2 regions of the Shewanella sp. SM69 genome follow, and region 1 is predicted to be linked to the other one. Evidence: riboswitches for the same ligand, from Rfam matches in the RefSeq annotation. Region 1 holds a riboswitch; the other holds the start of a gene.
The links. Region 1 has a riboswitch for thiamine pyrophosphate ahead of thiC (phosphomethylpyrimidine synthase ThiC). Riboswitches for the same ligand answer to the same signal wherever they lie in the genome.

Region 1 (9,973 bases):
ATCTTGTTTATTCGGTAATCCTAAGTGTTCTTTTGGCGTGACATAACACAACATAGCGCAGCCGTACCAAGCAATCATGGCCGCGCCTATGCCGGAGGTGAAATGATCATACCCAGGTGCGATATCGGTGATTTGCGGGCCAAGCGTGTAAAACGGCGCCTCATCGCAGTGAGCTAACTGCTTGTCCATGTTCTCTTTAATGAGCTGCATCGGGATATGTCCCGGCCCTTCGATAATGGTTTGCACGTCGTATTCCCACGCGATTTTGACTAGCTCACCTAAGGTTTCAAGCTCTGCAAACTGGGCAGCATCATTAGCGTCGGCAATCGATCCGGGACGCATACCATCACCTAAAGACAGGGATACATCGTAGGCAACGCAAAGTTCACAGATCTCACGAAAATGGCTGTAGAGGAAGTTTTCCTTGTGATGACTCAGGCACCATTTGGCCATAATTGAACCGCCGCGGGAAACGATCCCAGTGACGCGTTTAGCCGTCATCTGCACATAACGCAGCAGCACACCAGCATGAATAGTAAAGTAATCAACACCTTGCTCAGCTTGTTCAATCAAGGTATCGCGGAACACTTCCCAGGTTAAATCTTCTGCCACGCCGTTCACTTTCTCCAGCGCTTGATAAATCGGCACTGTGCCAATGGGCACTGGCGAGTTACGGATGATCCACTCGCGGGTTTCGTGGATATAACGACCTGTGGATAAATCCATTACCGTATCTGCGCCCCAACGGGTAGACCAGACGAGCTTTTCCACTTCTTCCTCGATGGAAGAGGTCACCGCCGAGTTACCGATATTGGCGTTCACTTTCACCAGAAAGTTACGCCCGATGATCATAGGTTCGGCTTCGGGATGGTTAATATTCAGCGGAATAATCGCGCGGCCACGGGCGACTTCAACGCGGACAAATTCGGCGGTAATCGGTTCGCCGACTAAGGCACCAAAAGCTTCGCCCTTGGCTTTACGATTGAGGATTTCATCCTGTACTTCGGCAAGTGCCATGTTCTCGCGGATCGCCACATATTCCATTTCGGGCGTGATAATCCCTTGACGGGCATAGTGTAATTGACTGACTCGTTTACCCTGCAGCGCTCTGCGTGGGCGGACAATGGCACTCGAACCTGCCTCAAAACGCAGATGTTCTAAACCGTCATCGGCGAGTCTTTGTTGGGTAAAGTCTGAGGTCGCGCAGGGTAATTGCTCTGTATCGTTGCGGGCTAGGATCCAGTTTTGTCTTAATTTACTCAGGCCTAGACGCACATTGATATCGGCCTCAGGATCGGAATAAGGTCCGGCGCAATCATACACGCGGATTGGCGGATTTTTTTCCATGATAGGCGCATCATCGGTACCGCCGATAAGCGTGTCAGTCTGCAGGATTTGCCGCATGCCAACGCGAATATCGGCATTGGAACCTTCGAGATAAATCTTTTGTGAATTAGGATGTTGCAGCGGCGCTAACGTATCGATAAAGGCTTGAGCCTGCGCGCGGGTTTCGCGGCGACTCGGCGCCTTAGGCACGATTGATTGACTAGACTCAGCCGATTTATTAGGCACTGTCGATTTATTAGGGATTGTCGATTCTGGTGCTGTGATTTCTATCGCATTGGCAGCTACAGCTGGGTTTGGGTTTGAACTGGACATAAGCAATCTCACGTTAAAAAATGGAGTTGCTTGTCTGGAGAATTGAGTTGTTGATAGCTGGACATGGCAATCAACTTTTGTGGCCAACACTGGCTTCAAAAATTGAGTTACCCTGCTCAATAACGATTAAATCTAAACATTAAGGCTTAAAACACTGCTGAGTAAACAGGTGTTCAAGCCGTCTATTTTAGCGATTTAATGTGTGTTATTACGCTTGTTTCCTTCGCAGGTTTTAACCTGATCAGGTTCAACGGATCCCGAATAAACGGTCTCAGCCAAGAGGCACTCCGACAAGATGAGTGGGCAGTATAGACAGAAGCGGCAGCAACAAACAAGGAAAAAAGCAATTAAAAACCTTAACCACCAATCCAAAATAAAGATTCATAATTAATTGTTTTTAATTGATTAAATAAAATTAAACTAAAAAATCCATAATTAGCATGAAAATAAATCATAAAAGAAAGTCACTATTTATGGGGTTTGAGCATCATTTTGTTTAATCGAGATTGAATGGCATCATCAATAGCTTGATTGATTTTTTTGCCACTGCAGTCAAATGGGAAGCCTAAATTTTCGGCGTAAGGATTAACTTGAGTGCCGACTTGTACCACGCGATAACACGTATCACCTTTACGCACAATACGATTTGGATCTAAGGGTAAATCTAGGCTCGTTGTGCCACCGAAATCATCGGCGTTAGGGACAAATAGCACCTCCATCTCTGGGCTCATTTCACTCATATTCGATTTCCGGGTGAACTTATCGGCCTGTTCAATGACGAGATCATCGAGCGCTTGCTCGCGCTGACGTTCAAAATATTGCTGGGTGAATAAACTCATGCTTGAGCTTGTCGCTATTGTGCTCTCACCTTCTGCTGTGGGCGAGCTCTTAGCGCCAATCTGCGGCTTTAATTCTGAGGCATCCAACGTATTCGTTGGTTTTGTTGCCATCGTTTCAGTGGGTTGTTCATCACTTGGGGCAATTGATTGAGTTTTCTTTGATTGAGATTGGCTCGATTGAGTGATGTTCGGTTTAACCGTATCTGGGTTCACTTTTTCCGACTCTACTTTTTCAGAGACGGCCTTTTCGGGTGCTATTGTTTCAGGCATGACCTTTTCAAGTATTGGCAGAGGCTTCACTTGAGTTTGAGGTGTGGGAACAATTGTAGGCGTAACAGAACTTGTCGCTTCAGTCTTATCCTCGGCCTTGATCTCAGTTTCGGACTCTGAGGTTTCGGCTTTCTCTACCGCGGGAGCATAAATAAAGTAAGCCTTGATCGCTGCCACTTTAGGGCCACGGCTTTCTATTTCCTTCAATCCAAAGGGATTTAACTGCGGGCGCCACAAAATGCAGATAAGTAAAAATAAACACACATGCACTAAGATCACAAAAAATAACAGACTTAATCCTTTGAAATATGGCTGACGAGTATGTAACCCCAATCCTTGAGCACGGGTTTGTATTGTCCTAGACAGTTCAAGTTTGGATTCAGATTCAGCAACCAATTTATCTTGATCTTGATGTTCAGCATGGATTTCTTGCAGTACCAAATCTTGAGCCTGCTCATGATATATAGCTTGGGTGTCATGTTCAGTGACTAAAAGGCCTGCACCGCGATTGAACGCTGACGGCTCGGCAGCAGTGGTAAAAAAAGGCGTTTGAGCAGTATCCAGATCACCGAGGTGATGATCAAATGCAATAAAAGTCTCGCCTTCTGGCGATGTGCCCGAAAAAAGCAAAGCACTATCAGTATCATCTCCAATCGCTATTGCTGTAGGAGATACTGTCAATAAAGGCGCGGCCTTGGGTTGATGTTGAAAAGGCAAAATCCATCCTTAGGTTTTGTATAGTATCCATTGATTTCAATGATGCTTAACGTGGAACGATTACACTCAAATCCAATATCAATCCAATATCGGGTTGGTGAATATTGAAAGCGAATTATCTATTGATTGCATTTACTTACGAGTGCTCAACGCAGATTAGAGGAGGCAAACAGAGCAAAGTTCAATGCGAATGCAACCTGCTACAAGCACAGTACTTTACGCCAGTGCTTGATAAGCCACTTGCCAGTTAAGACAAATAAGGCTGGGAATTGGGATCATAATCGCGCTAAATTGAATGTTAAATCTCACGTCTTGAAGCGAATAGCATCATCAATGCGATGCACTGATGGGAGTGCAAGACGGCGTTAAAAATCTAAAAGATGAAAAATAGAAGCCAACCATAAATTTAAGCTTACAAGTGTACGCTTAAATATGGTGATTTATTTTTCTAACTGATAGACTCAGTCATTATCGTTTACGAGTGTGTATCTACCATGTCGAGTCAAAGTGTTACCGAACAGCCAAACACAGTTAAAAACCCGGTAAAATCTGGACCATATAGTATCAAAGAAGAGATCGCTAACAGTGTATCCCATGGCCTAGGTGTCATTGCGGGGATTGTGGCATTGGTGCTCATGCTGCTTAAAGGTCAAGATCACCTAACGCCAATTCAACTTACGGGCGTAACCATTTATGGTGCGAGCATCATAGTGCTTTTCCTATGCTCGACGTTATATCACAGCGTTAGCCATTCAGGCTGGAAACATAAACTGAAGATCGCCGATCACTGCGCTATTTACTGTTTAATTGCAGGAACTTACACACCTTTGATGCTGATAAGCTTACAAGGCACGCAGTCGATAGTGATTTTAACGGCCATTTGGTCGCTTGCAATTGGTGGGATCCTATTTAAGACGTTATTTATTCACAAATTCAAAAAGTTAAGCCTAGTGTTGTATCTCTCTATGGGTTGGCTATGTGTTACTGTGATGGGCGATTTAACGGCGGCGATGTCAGAGGTAGGCTTTAATCTATTAATCTTAGGCGGGTTATTTTACACCTTAGGAGTTGTGTTCTACGTCGGTAAACGCATTCCATTCAACCATGCCATTTGGCATTTGTTTGTGCTCGGCGGTGCCATGAGTCACTTTCTGTGTATATATCTGACTGTTATTTAAATGACTATGATTTAACTGATGGTAATATAACTGGCTCTGATTTAAATGACTGTGACTTAACAGATGGTGATTCAGCTGACGGTGATTTATCTATGGGTCAAAGCTAAAAGTCGTTAATTATCTATTCATGCACTTCCTCGAACACTCTCTCAAACACTGCAATCAAGTACGGCTATTCAATTCAGTAAACAGCGACGCTAATAGCGTCGCTTGTTCTGCTCTGCCACACTGGCGCCAAAGCGCAATAATGCATTCTACAGTGCACAAGCCCCCTTCTTGCTGATTACGCCGCAATATAAAGGCGGATTCAGGCATAAGTGGCGGCAAACTGACTCGTGCAGCCGTTTTAAGATAGGGGCTCTGGCGCAGCATCTTACGCGCCTCCTGCCAAGTCGCATCTAAAATCACCACTTGGCTCGGCATTCGTTGTGCTGCTATGAGTGTGGATTGCGCAGGCACTAACAAGGCTTGTGCGTTCGAGAGCGATGGCTCAGCTAAATTCGTCTCTAAGGGGTTAATATCAGTGGGCATAGCAAACTCAGTATCACTTGCAGGAAACAACAGCTTGGCTTGCTGGGATGCCAACATAGCCACTAAATCGTTATCAGGTGCCGTTCTCGACCAGACGATGCTTTTCACCTCTTCAGGGAATGCGGCTAACGCGAGTTGGCCAGTATTCGTTTTGCGGGTTAACTCGCGTTCGTGGGTCAATAAAATAATCTGCATTGTCTTCCCTGCTGCGGCAAAAGAGTGAGAAATTGTCTTAAACATCCACTGAGTCAGGCACAGACTCGAAGCACATCCACTTAAAAAATCAGGTTAAAATAACGGCGTTCAATCGCCAATAAACCAAGAAAACTAAGTTTGACATGAAATAAAATCATAGTTTAAAGTTATGATTTAAAATGATAAAACTTAAAAAAATTCCAACACTATCTTTTTTAGCAAAAAAGTTTCACGCTCTATTGATTGGCCTTTATGGGGATGATTACGCTGAATATCTTCATTATGGGCGATTGCTTGATGAATATTGAGCCATTCAGGCCGCATGCCATTTTTAATCTCGTGGGCTTCTAATCGAGTCTCACCTAAACCACGCTCGCCCAAGGTGGTGTCGATACGGCACACATAACAGAATGACTCCATGTGCACCGCGTTCGCCCCCTCACGGTACCAAGGTCGAAACTCTTCATAGCGACCAAAGGGCGCTAACACTTGAATGTCTAAGGCACCGGTTTCTTCCTGTAGCTCGCGGATCAGTCCATCTTCAAGACTCTCGCCATCGTCAATTCCGCCGCCGGGTAAGCTATAGTCGCGGTATTTTTGGGTATAAAGTAGCAAAATATCTTCACCCGATAACACTATCGCGCGGGCAGCTCTGCGATAAAAAACGCGGGCCGTCTGTAGGTTAACCGCAGGATCTTGGGTGGTTCTCAATAAACGCATCGTCGTAGCCATTTGCCGAAAAGGAGTCGCAGCATAAACGAAAATACACCAAATGCAGATCAAAAACTGCCACAGAGGCAATAATCACACTCAGTCCAGTCCGAGTGATTAATAGATTTTAACGATTACAAGATTGATTGTTAACGGTTTATGCTAAAATCGTTTTGCCCATAATATTAACAACGAGATCGCGATGCATCATCTCTTTCGCCTGATCCTCATCTTTGGTGCTCATCTTTGGTTCTCATCTTAGTTCTCAGCGTAATCCCCAAGCGGCAAAAATGCTCAAGAACATTCAAGCTCACTCATACTCACTCAAGAGCTGGGCCAATTGCTGCTGATAGGCGTGAATAATTTCAGGAGTTTGCTTGTGCGCCGGCATGCGTTGGTAATGGCCAATCAGCTGCGACAGGTAGCGTTGTGCTCGCGGCAGGTTTGCTTCATCTAATGTCTGCCACATTAACGACCCCGTAGCAGTGATAGATAGACCATTTGGAGCAGCGATTGTACTGACATGGAGGATTTCGTAGAAACGTTGATTCTCTTCCAATAAGTGTTCCGACTTAAGCCCTAGCCCTAAGGCCGAAAGTGATTGCCTGACATAGTAATTATGATGCACGGGACACAAAATAAATTCGAGGGGCCGCAGTGGGTGTTTGGCTAGAATTGCCCGCACTAATTCCACCAGCAATTCACCACCCACGCCAGCGATGATAATCAACTGTTTATCATTGTCACTGGTTTGCGCGAGCGGTAAAGTCGCGACATCAAGGCAATGCACTTGCCACTGACTATGACGACTTAAATTGGGGTCTATGTCTGGGTTTAAGTTTGGATCTAAGTGTGGATTAAGGCCTGATATGTCAGCGGGAAAGAAACGTTGTAAACGCAGTTCAAGCGCCTGCATTAGCGAAGGGACACAATCAACAAAATGTACGTGGCGGGCAGCGCTCCTTTCTAACAACAGCATACCAAGCAAACCATGATCGCAGCAGCAATCCCAAATATGATCGTAATAACCTGTGATCATGCTGTTTATCTGTTGTAAACGTTGGCTAATTTTCACGGTTTGACCTTACTACTGCGGCTTTTAATGCTGTTAATCCCACTATAAATCGCACTTTGCCCTGCACTTTTAAGAAAAAAGAAAGCGCGCAGTTTACTCGAGTCAAAAGCAAACCACATCTTTTGTTCGTGCCCTCGCAGTGCTTCACGTCACGTCTGTTACGCCACGCCTTAATGTGGTGAATACGTATGCAGGCCGTTGCGGTTAAAAAGCCATCGCCACTAGTATGCTGTGAGTCACATTCATTATAAAAATAAGGATCAAGGAATGTTCATCAAGACCAACCCTATTCAGTTTACTCGCAGCGACTTAACTGCCCGTCACTTAACAGACTGCCACTTAACAAACAGCCACACTCGCCAGAGCTCATCGCGACAAAAACTATCGCAAGCGCTATTAAGCCCTACAGCCCTCGCCCTTGCGGTCACGAGTCTTTTTAGTGCCAACGTATTTGCCAAAACCGTTACCGTCAGCTCACCCAACCAACAAATTCAAATCAGCTTGAGTGATGATACCGGCCGCCCCGAATATAAAATTGATTTTCGCGGTAAAACAGTCATAGAACCGAGCCGCTTAGGCTTAGTTTTTCAATCCCTTGGCGAACTCGGTCAAGGATTACAGATAAAAAGCAGCGATAAAAAAAGTGCTGATGAAAAGTGGCAACAACCTTGGGGCGAACAGGAATGGATCCGCGATCAACACAATCAACTGACTGCTGTATTAAGTAATGGCAAGGTGCAACTCGAAATCGAATTTAAAGCCTTTGACGATGGGATTGGCTTTCGCTATCACTTAGCCCCACAAGCTGCCCTGCCCGCCAATTCGCCGCTATTAATCACTAACGAGTTAACCGAGTTCAATGTCGGCAATAGCGCTAAAGCCACAGCATGGTGGATCCCTGCCCGCGGCTGGAATCGCTACGAATATTTATATCGCACCACAGCGCTTAAAGACGTCGATAGAGCCCATACCCCCTTCACCTTTAAACTCGCAGACGGTACGCACTTAAGTATCCACGAAGCCGCCTTGGTGGACTTTGCCGCCATGACCTTAGATCAACAGCGCGATGGCAAACTTAAGGCCGATCTCACGCCTTGGTCCGACGGTATTCGCGTCAAAACCCAAGTGGGTTTTTATACGCCATGGCGCACCATTCAAATTGCCGACAAAGCAACTGGGCTGCTCAATTCGCACCTCATCCTAAACCTCAATGAACCCAATAAACTCGGCGATGTTACTTGGGTAAAACCAGGGAAATACGTCGGTATTTGGTGGGGAATGCACTTAAACGAAAATACCTGGGGCTCGGGCCCAACCCATGGCGCAACCACCAGTGAAACAAAGCGTTATATGGATTTTGCCGCCAAATATCAGTTTGATGGTGTACTGGTAGAAGGTTGGAATGAAGGTTGGGACGGCGACTGGTTCCACAACGGCGATCAATTTAGCTTTACCAAGGCCTATGCTGATTTCGATCTGCCCGCCATCACAGCCTACGGAGCAAAACAAAATGTACGTTTAATCGGCCACCATGAAACCGCAGGTTCAGTCACGCATTATCGCGAGCAAATGGCTGATGCCTTCACTCTGTATGAGCAGCATGGTGTTACTCAAGTCAAGACGGGCTATGTCGCCGATGGTGGCCAGATCAAGCGCATAGATGACAAAGGCATTACCCGTCACGAGTGGCACGACGGCCAATTTATGGTCGGTGAGTATTTGCACAATGTCGCTGAAGCAGCGAAACACCACATCAGTATCAATACCCACGAGCCGATCAAAGACACAGGCCTGCGCCGAACCTATCCGAACTGGATCTCCCGCGAAGGTGCCCGCGGCCAAGAGTACAATGCTTGGGGGAGCCCACCAAACAGCACTGAACACACGGCCATGTTACCCTTTACCCGCATGCTTGCGGGTCCAATGGACTTTACCCCAGGAATTTTTGACTTAGCGCCCAAGGGGTTGGATGCTGAAAATCGTGTGCAAACCACATTGACCAAACAGCTCGCCTTGTACGTTGTGCTCTATAGCCCAATCCAAATGGCAGCGGATCTGCCGCGCAATTATGAAAAGCACTTAGATGCCTTCCAATTTATCCGCGATGTGCCCACAGATTGGTATCAAAGTGTCGCGCTTGCCGGTGAAGTCGGTGACTATATTGTCTTTGCCCGCCAAGCGAAGGATCAAGGTGATTGGTACTTAGGCGCACTCACGGATGAAACTGCACGCAAGGTCACGGTCAAACTGGATTTCCTCTCCCCGAATAAACGTTATCAAGCGCAGATTTACCGCGATGGCGCAAAAGCCGATTGGAAAACCAACCCCTATGATTATGTGATAGAAACAAAAGAGGTGAGTGCTAAAGATAGCCTAAACCTCGCACTCGCCAGCAGTGGCGGCACGGCAATAAGGTTCAAAGTGCTTTAGGTTTGGTTTTAAAATCAGTGCGTTAACAACGTGTTTGAACGAATGTGAAAATACAGAGTAAAAAAACAAAAAGTCACCAAGGATATACCTTGTCCTTGGTGACTTTTTATCGCCAACTAACACCAGTTGATCCCAGTACAAACGTAAAAGTTGATCATGGTCGAGGCGTCTATTCAGCTAGTGCCAATTAGCTGTCAAATCGGTATAAACCGAATAAACAGGTTGTAAATGCTTCTGGCTAACCAGCAACAGCATAGACAGACCATGCCAGTCCAAGGCAAATGCGTACAACCAACACAGGTGCAAAAATGCCTCAGTTAGATTAATCTGACCTTCCTTTCTTCCTTATGGTGCTCAGCTTGCGATAT
Region 2 (9,973 bases), on a different contig from region 1:
CGCCCCACATGGTTTCGCTCGGGTCGAAATTATCGTTATTCGTATCAGAGTAATGGCTGTTGCGACGCTCTAAACGTAGACCCACAGATAAAGCATAATTTGAGCCCAAATCCGTATCAAGCTGGCCAAACAGCGCATAATTTGTCGCTTCATACTCTGAGTCTAAGACTTCATCCGGCGAAGCATTGTATTCAGAATACAATTGGTTATCTTCTTTCAGATTCATGGCATACACACCAAGCAACCAATCAGTACTCTCTGCAAAAATACGGCCCTGCTCGGTAGAACTTAGGCGAAACTCTTGCGACGCGGTTTTACGCTGACCCGTTTTATCCCAAAAATAATCGTATTGACACGGCGCCAGATTGCCATTGTCATCATTGCATTGCTTAGAGGCCCAATATTCTGAGTTAGCCCAATCGCCATCGTAACTGTAATGGTGATCGGTATTCGCAAAAGAGGTTAACGAAGTTAATTCGAAGTTTTCTGCGCCAGAATAGGTCGCTTTAAAACCCGCGCCTGTGGTGCGTTGGCTATCAACACCCGGTTGATCCGATGTTGTCTGAGTTGGTGAATTAGTTAAACTCCACACATCATAGCCATTATCAAAATCGGCATGCAGCACAGTTAAATCAAACTGCAAATCATCTGTCGCATACCAGCGCAGCTTAGCGCGGCCGCTGAATTCATCGCGACCATTGGTATCATCACGGCCTAAATACAGGTTATCGTGGTAACCATTTTGCTGATGTTGCTGCATTGACACACGATAAAGCAGCTTGCCAGAATCCGTTAATGGGCCAGAACTGAAACCGCTAAAAGTGCGTAAATCATCATCGCCTAACGACACTTCGCCGCCATGCTCAAACACATCAGTTGGATCGTTACTCTTCAGATAAATCAGTCCCGCTAAGGCATTCGCGCCGTAACGCGTCCCCTGCGGTCCACGAAGCACTTCGACCTGCTGTAGATCGTACATGCTCGACACCATACCAATACCGGATAAATCGATATCATCTATGATGTAACCCACGGAAGAATTAGGTGCGCCTTGGTATTGTTCCTGTTCCCCTACACCGCGAATTTGAAAATATTTCGGCCGAGAGCTTCCACCTGACCAGTTAAAATTGGCGATAGAATTAAGCAGATCTTCAAAGTGTTGCGCACTTTCATCCTGAATTTTTTGACTGTCGATAACGGTAATGCTTGAAGGCATTTTTTCTAAACTTGAGCTGCGAAAATCCGCCGTCACCACCATGACTTCCATCTCAGGGCTGGGATCGGGTCTGTCAATAGCGTCGGTTTGTGCAAAAACAGGGGTGCTCAGCGCTGCGGCGATGGCTAACGCCAGCGGCGCTCGGGCTAAAAATAAGCTTGGCGATACGGTTGAAAATGGAGATTGATGGTTTGACGTTTTACGGTTTGACATAGGACCTCAAATATAATGTTTGAGATCCGGCAACGAATAAGCGATTCAGAAGTGTGCTGTTGATTGGCCCATTCCTACGCCGGTATTAGCCGGATCAGGTTCTAAGGGTTCGTCAGATGACATCTCAGTTTGCAGCCGTTAACGTTAAAATCAGAGTAACATTAATGCACAACAAACACCCCTTGGCGGCGCCTAGTATACATGACGGAAATAAAAAGTGGGCACTCTTATCTCTGCGATTCAATTAAATGTCGCGAAAACCACTGCCCTTCAGTTCGTATGATGAAAATATCTTTATTAGCCGCCTAAATCCTTTCGTCCATTTGACCGCCTATCATGATAATGCTATAGAAGGTCGCAATTTCGAACACAGTAAGAGGACAATAGTCGATGCAGCTAAAACCTTTATCGAAAGGACGTTATAGCCAGCGATGGGAGCAAGACTATCCACTTATTGAAGCGGTTGTACTTAGCTGTATCAGCGAAATAAAAATGCTCAAAAAAGGCGCTCACCTCATGACGCAGGGGGAAGCGATGGCATCACTTGTATTGGTGAAGCAAGGTCGCGTATCACTCGGCCATACCGCGAGAAATGGTCGGTGTTTTCAATTAGGTACTATTGATTGTGATTCACAGCTGTTTGGCGAAATGGAGTTCTTCACCCAGTACCACTGTCAACTAGACATTATTGCCAGTGAACCCTTAGAAATCATGTTGATTAGCGCTGAAAAACTGCAACATTGCCTCGGTCAACACCCTCAACTCGCGCTATTTTTTGCTAGTGCAATTGCGATTGACTACCAAGACACAGTGGATATTTTTACTCGGCGACTGCTCTATCCCATCAGTTATAACGTGGCATTTGATATTTACCATGAATACTTAAATGACTTGCCCGTAGATGGCTTTAGTAAACGCTATTTAGAGGCTGAACGATTTGGCACTACCGACCGAGTCTACCGTCGGGCGCTACAAAATCTTGAGGAACGAGGCTTAATTGAGCGGAAAAAAGATGGCATTCGGATTTGTGATCTCAACGCACTCAAGAAATTTGTTGAAGCAGGTATATAACCGCTTTCAACATAACCCACACTCGACTTAATTTAACAACCGAGTGTGGGATAGATGAACAGGTAAATTAACTTACCGATGGCGAGTGTTGTTCCATAGCCGATTTCATCCGACTTGAAACGATCAATAGCATAAATATCGCTGCGTAAAGCAAAGGAATCACATACATCACAGTTTGTAATCCGATAATACGTTCAAAGAAAGAACTGATGGCTGGGCTAAACATCGCCCCTGCACTTCCGCTAATAAGAATATATGACACATTTTTGCTGCTAGCTTTTTTTACAAAAGACACGCCATAAGCAATAAATGCATTATAAAGCGCGGCACACACAAAACCATAGCCATAGGTTAAATAAGCTATCCAATTAAGATTATTGGTACTGACAATGGCAGCGGTGATCACCATAGCTAAAGCAATAATACCGACTAAGAAATGGTGAATTTTTACACGAGTCACAATCACAGTCGAAATTAACGCCCCAATTAGCGCAGCGGACCAATACTGGGTAATAATATTACCGGCATCTTCAAACGGAATATCAAATTTTTGTTTTACAAATAAAGGTGCCCAAGTTAAAAAAGTATATAAAGCCAGCATTCCTAAAAATAAACCAATACCTCCACTAATAATACCGAGATTCCATTCAGACTGTTGTTTCTCTTGTGTTGTAGACGATTGCTCGCAAATAGAGAAATGAGTGAACAAGGTAATAATGACTGTACCGAACGCCACTAAACCTACGGCTAAATAGCTATAACTCCATGATAATGAATTTGTTAATGCATAAGTCGTTATCAATGGAAAAATAACGCCTGCAATATTAAACGTTGCATCTTGCACCACTAACATTGTGCTTTGTAATTTCTCTTGCCACACAGACACCACAATCGTACCAGCAATACATAGACCGATACCGCCACAAAAACCAATTAAGGTCATTGCTACCATCACAACTTGTAGGGAACTGGTTAGATGTAAAGCCAGAGCAGAAAGAGCAACCAGACTGTAACTTATCAAGGTCATTCTTTTGATACCCATTTTTTCAATAAAGAAAAATGCTGCAATCGTCCCCGCGAGTGCACCACCATTGAGCAATGAAAAGATTGATGCAACTTCGTTAACATTAGCGGCAAATTTCTCAGCTATGGGTTCAATCAACATCCCAAATTGGGTCGCAAAGCCCGCCATAATAAAATTGGCGAGAAAACTGATGGCTGTTAAAGTAATTTTATTATTCATTATGTCATTCCATAAGTGAAATGCTAAGGGTTCAAAGGATGGCTTTAAACCTAATTGAGGGCGGTTTCTAACGCGAGCTCGATCATATTATTAAAAGAGAGTTGGCGTTCTTCGGCCGTTGTTTCTTCACCGGTTAAACAATGATCCGATACCGTTAAAATGGCTAATGATTCGATACCTTGTTGGTGTGACAATCCATAAAGCCCCGCCACTTCCATATCAATACCTAATACCCCAAAACGTTCAAGTGCAGGGATCATATCTTCATCGGGATCGTAATAAAGATCACCACTAAAGATATTGCCAACTTTTACACTAATGCCTTTCTCATTCGCTGTTGTATAGGCTTTATGCAATAAAGAAAAGGTCGCAGAAGTTGCCATTTGGTAGCCGCTACTACGCTTAGCGTTAGTAGCTGAATCCGTGCCTGCGGCTTGGGCTAAAATGACATCTCGCATTTGTACATGTTTTTGTGTTGCACCTAAACTGCCAATACGAATAATGCGTTTCACGCCAAAATAATTAATCAGCTCATGGCCATAGAGCACCATAGATGAAATACCCATACCATGACCCATAACGGAAATGCGCTGTCCTTGGTAAAAGCCCGTGTAACCAAGCATATTGCGAACATTCGTGACTTCTACGGCATCGGTGAGATAGGTTTCAGCGATATATTTAGCACGGAGTGGATCACCCGGCATAATAACAGTTTCAGCAAAATCAGTAGGTTGAGCATTAATATGAGCAGTCATCTTTCTATCCTCATGTGGTAATATGCTGATAGTAGTGCTCAATCACTGAATGTATTTAGGACTAAAGTCCGGATTTCACCTTGCCGTAAACCTTTTTGCTTAAAAATGGGTAATTTATCGCAACTTTCAATGTCAAAAAGACGAAAGCTAATAACATTTGAGTGACCTTAAGGTCATTGAAAGTTGATGTAAAACGAATAAAAAGGCTTACTCCTTAAAAGAAGTAAGCCATTTTAGAACGGGTTTAATATCAAAAAATCAATTAAACACGGAATAAACTAAACAGAAGCAAACTCAAGCTTAGTTTGAAAAGGTTTCACGCACGTATACATCAAATTTAACCACTTGGGCATTAGGTGCAACAGCGCCGACTTGCAATTGCTGTTTACCGTGTAATTTCACCGATTTCCAGCTGGTCGCTTCATCTTCGATAGTAAAGCCGCTGGCATCGTACCAAGTGAATTTATATTGCACACGCATATCGGAAGAGGATTTGCTAACAATCAACGCTGAGCCCTGCACTAAATCACCGACTCGGCGTGCATCCACACTCTGTACCGCAATATCTCGGGCAAAGCTGGAATTATCGACGCGGGTTTCACCCAGTGAACTCACTGAAATCCCTGCGGTATGTGAGGCACAAGCACCTAAGGTAAGCGCTGCGGCCAGTAATAACCCTGTATAAACTTGTTTCATATATTTCTCCTAGTCACGCCACAAAATACGCAGCTAGCGCATCATTTCCCATTAAACGACAAACTAATCGAACAGTGCTGAACTCATGCTTAATAACATAGGTTAAATAAAGCATTCTCAATCTAAAATAGTGAATCAGTCATGCTTCATCAATCTAAACTTAATCAGATTAATCAATCAAAAAATGTGCCCGTGCCGTAGCAATAAGCTGCTTACGATTGGTTTGCCAACAATCAATATTCACGTTGGCGACTCGTCGACCCTGACGGGTAATACGACACTCAGCAAAACTATCCTTGTGCAGGCCTGCACGTAAATAGTCAATTGAAAAATCAACGACTTTAGGCACCTTTGCCGTTTGCATAAATACCATTAACTGCACTATCGCCGACATTTCCATAAAGCCCGCAATCACGCCGCCATGAATGGCGGGCAACACAGGATTACCGATATTGTCATCTTTAGCGGGCAATTTAAAAATCAGTTCATCACCAAAACGCTCCACCTTCATGCCAATAAATTTGGCATAGGGAACGTGCTCAAGTAAATGGCCAAAATCATTAAGTTCAGTAGCGCGTTTAACTATCCCTTGCACATCAATAGGCGCTTTAACCTGTGCGTTTTGAGTTGTACTGGCTGCATCTAGTATCGAATTATTTGCGCTCATCACTCTCTCCTATCGCAGGCACGGCTTCACCCATTAACGCTTGCCTAAAGGCATCACCGACCATTTCTGGACTGATCCGCATAAAAGAGCCGACGGCATGGGCGATGGGATCGTCAATACTGTCTTGGTAAGCAATTGCACGGGTAAAGGCAATATTAGAAGACAACTTATAGCATTCTGCAAAACCAAATACAGGCTTATGGGGCTGAGCGGGCTTCATGTAGTCCACCCGCAAATCGAGCGTAGGTGATATTTCTAATAATTTGAATTTATGGAAAATAGCGCTCACGACTGCACTGCCACACGCGGTATCCATTAAAGTAGTGATCACCCCACCATGAATAACACCGGTATCAGGATACCCAATTAATTCAGTGCTGTAGGGCAACTCAATCAACACATGGTGCTCACTCGCCTCCAATACGGTCAAACCGAGACGGCGACACTGAGCGAGTTGATCCACAAACCGCTGCGCCATTTGGGTCAGCGGGAAAAAATCCGAATTGACCTTCATTTGCCTTGGCTCAACATGGGCCCCAGAGGCTCCCCGCCCACAAGGTGGAAATGAATGTGATAGACTTCTTGTCCACCGTGTTGATTGCAGTTCATGATCAGTCGGTAGCCATCTTTAGCGATACCCGCTTCCGCCGCCAATTTAGCTGCAACCGTCATCATACGGCCAAGCACCGGCTCATCAGAGGCTTTCATGTCGTTCGCCGTAGGGATCAAATGATTCGGCACAATCAAAATATGGGTTGGCGCCTTAGGGGAAATGTCTCTAAAGGCAGTCACAAGTTCATCTTGATACAGAATATCCGCGGGAATTTCGCGACGAATAATTTTGCTGAAAATCGTTTCTTCGGCCATGGGGCGTCCTCCTTGGGTTAGTTGGCATAGTATACTAGCAATTCAATACTTTGTGTCTGCAGATATTTTGCTTTTCATTTGCCAGTTGCAGGCATTTTTGGCAGCATGGCCACCATTAAAACACTCAGGTTTTGCAGGATAAATATGATCCATTACCAGATAATCCCCGTCGATCCGAAAGCCCATTTATTCGCTGTCACTATGACATTATCACAACCCAAGCCATTGCAGGTCTTTAGCCTACCCGCTTGGCTGCCAGGCAGTTACATGGTGCGCGACTTTGCCAAAAATATCATTGAACTCAAGGCACAAGATGCACAAGGCCAAACGCTTAAGCTCACCCAACTAGATAAGCAAACTTGGTCGGTTGACCATAATAGCAGCGAAATTATTCTGACTTATCAAGTGTATGCTTGGGATCTGTCGGTGCGCACCGCGCATTTGGACATGACCCACGGCTTCTTTAATGGCAGTAGCGTGTTTTTATCCGCCCATGGTTTCGAAGACTCTTTACACACCGTCTCTATAGAGCCACCAACAGAGTCAACATTAAGTGACTGGCGCCTTGCGACCAGCATGACCCGCACCAGTGGTGACGATTTTGCCTTCGGCCAATTTTCAGCTAAAAGCTATGACGAGCTCATCGATCATCCGGTGGAAATGGGCTTATTCACCTTAGGGAGTTTTGATGCCTGTGGCGTGCGGCATGATATCGTACTCAATGGTCGCCACCGTGCTTGTATGCCAAGGCTCTGCCAAGATTTAAAGGCCATTTGTGAGTATCAGATTAACTTCTTTGGTACGCCTGCACCGTTTAAACATTATTTGTTTATGACCACAGTATTAGACAATGGCTTTGGCGGTTTAGAGCACAGAGCTTCTACTGCATTAATGTGTTCACGCAAAGACTTACCGCTGTCGCTAGATATGCCAATCAATAATGACTATCGCACTTATTTATCCCTGTGCAGCCACGAGTATTTCCACAGCTGGAACGTTAAGCGCATTAAGCCTGAATGCTTTTTACCCTATAAACTTGAGGCAGAAACCTATACGCCACAATTATGGGCCTATGAAGGCATCACCTCCTATTACGATGACTTTCTTACCTATCGTGCAGGTCTGGTAGATGAACAAAGCTATTTAGATATGCTGAGTGAGACCTTCACCCGTGTCTATCGCAGCCAGGGGCGCTTTAAACAAAGTGTTAAGGACTCAAGCTTTAATGCTTGGACTAAGTTCTACAAGCAGGATGAAAACGCACAAAATGCCATCATCAGTTATTACACTAAAGGGGCTCTGTTTGCGCTGTATTTAGATTTAACCCTGCGCAGCGAAACCCAGGGCAAATACAATCTCGACCATGTTATGCAGATTTTATGGCAGGAATATGCTCTGCAAGATAAAGGCACCACAGATACTTGCCATCAAGCCATCGTTGAACGACTCCTTGGTCGTGATTGCCAAGATCTGTTTGCCTACTTAGATAGCACTGACGATATTCCGTTAGCGGCTTTACTCGCCGAATTTGGGATCAACTTGAGTCTTCGGGCCAGCCAAGGCCCGCAAGATGTGGGCGGTGGACAAGTGAAAGGTTATGAGATTGCATTCGGCGCGAAAACCCAAGCAGCACCTATAGGATTAAAAATCGTGACTGTCACCCAAGGCAGCCCTGCACACCTTGCAGGGTTAAGTGCTGGTGATGTGTTAATTGCCGCGGATAACCTACAAGTCACAGGACAATTTGAGGCGCAGCTACAGCAGTATCCGCTGGGTGAATCCTTGAATTTACATTGGTTTAGACGGGATGAATTGATGACGGGTGAATTGATGATAACTGCCGCGGCTAAGGATACTGTCGCCCTATCCATTCGTGACAAAAGCAAAATAGCGGCTTGGCTTGGACGTTAATAGACTTTCGGCTTAAGAACACTTTTGAGAAATAATAAAAGGGGCTTTAGCCCCTTTTATCTGAGATAAGACTTAACTTAAACGTATATACGTTTGTATATCAATACTGATATCGACTTAAACCACCACATCGTGCAAATAGGTTTGTGCCCACGCAATCGCTTGACCACGGCTAGACACTCCAATTTTACGGAATACTCGGTACAAATGGGTTTTTATCGTGCTTTCACTGACAAACAACTGATTGGCGATATCTAAATTAGTACTTCCCGTCAACAATGCTTGTAATACTTCACGCTCACGGATAGTTAACGGTTCAGTGTCTTCGAACAATCCAAAATCATCATTTACCCCATTAATGAGCTGAATTGGGATGACCCTATGACCTCGTAAAATATTCGAGAGTCCTAGGCTTATTTCAGTTAAACCTGCATCAAGATAAAACACCCCTGCAGTTGTGGCAGCTTGCATTAAAAAACGTGCATCCACTTGTTTAGGGAACTGTAAATAGACAACTCGCACACTCGGTTGCTCACGGGCAAGTAAACGTTGAAATTGATGGGCTTTTTGAAGATCAACAGTCGCTAAATCGATCACGACCATGGAGGCATTATTATCTTTGATTTTCTCACACATCTCATCAGGGCTGACTTGGGTCAACTTAACGAGAAACTCCTGCGGCCAACGTCCTGCGAGCAATTCCATCAATACTTGCGATCGTGACACTACAATCCAATGTAATATTTTGAACATCCTGCTCACTCCCTGTCTGGTTAACGATTATTCACTTTAAGGATCTAAGATCCTCCAAATACGACTTCAACATCCGTTCAATAGACTTCCAAGTCTACCGTGGTCACGATATTAGCATTAGATAAAACAGATTAAAAAGACTTACGTAAAAAATATTTACCGTACGCAAATCAAAAACTTCTAACACTTTCGTTGACTACACTATCAATCAGAAGTCTTAATTGAAACTGAAAAAAGTTACTGAAATTTTAGGATAAAAGCGTAAGATCATACCAACACAAAAAATAAGGAAATTCCATGTCCAGCAGTAACCCCACCGCTTTTGAAATAAAATCCTATCCAGTGTGGGACAAACCGACGCGATTATTTCATTGGATTAATGTCATTCTTGTGCTCGCACTCATCTTAGTCGGTGGCATCATGATGTATCGCACTGAGCTAGGCATATCTGAGTTAACAGGTAAAATTGGCTTGAAAACTTTACACGTGTGCATAGGATATGCGTTTGCAATAAACCTCATCGTCCGCTTTGTGTGGGGTTTTATCGGTAACAAATATGCGCGTTTCAGCCACATGTTTCC

Region 2: another riboswitch for thiamine pyrophosphate. It lies ahead of L5M37_RS01200 (TonB-dependent receptor); the one in region 1 lies ahead of thiC (phosphomethylpyrimidine synthase ThiC).

The regions. Positions count from the first base shown of each region.
Region 1 is NZ_JAKKRV010000002.1:231,577-241,549, forward strand. Features, by position in the region: gene thiC (phosphomethylpyrimidine synthase ThiC) at 1-1,659, opposite strand, end outside; TPP riboswitch at 1,861-1,959, opposite strand; gene L5M37_RS04400 (hypothetical protein) at 2,127-3,485, opposite strand; gene trhA (PAQR family membrane homeostasis protein TrhA) at 3,980-4,663, shown strand; gene L5M37_RS04410 (tRNA-uridine aminocarboxypropyltransferase) at 4,826-5,389, opposite strand; gene L5M37_RS04415 (NUDIX hydrolase) at 5,579-6,109, opposite strand; partial or broken gene L5M37_RS04420 (tRNA (adenine(22)-N(1))-methyltransferase) at 6,395-7,175, opposite strand; gene L5M37_RS04425 (glycoside hydrolase family 97 protein) at 7,443-9,605, shown strand; gene L5M37_RS04430 (helix-turn-helix domain-containing protein) at 9,953-9,973, shown strand, end outside.
Region 2 is NZ_JAKKRV010000001.1:250,297-260,269, forward strand. Features, by position in the region: gene L5M37_RS01200 (TonB-dependent receptor) at 1-1,429, opposite strand, end outside; TPP riboswitch at 1,484-1,622, opposite strand; gene L5M37_RS01205 (Crp/Fnr family transcriptional regulator) at 1,820-2,500, shown strand; gene tsgA (MFS transporter TsgA) at 2,568-3,743, opposite strand; gene deoD (purine-nucleoside phosphorylase) at 3,794-4,498, opposite strand; gene L5M37_RS01220 (YcfL family protein) at 4,799-5,194, opposite strand; gene L5M37_RS01225 (PaaI family thioesterase) at 5,364-5,861, opposite strand; gene L5M37_RS01230 (PaaI family thioesterase) at 5,848-6,375, opposite strand; gene hinT (purine nucleoside phosphoramidase) at 6,372-6,728, opposite strand; gene L5M37_RS01240 (M61 family metallopeptidase) at 6,873-8,639, shown strand; gene L5M37_RS01245 (LuxR C-terminal-related transcriptional regulator) at 8,757-9,392, opposite strand; gene L5M37_RS01250 (cytochrome b/b6 domain-containing protein) at 9,690-9,973, shown strand, end outside.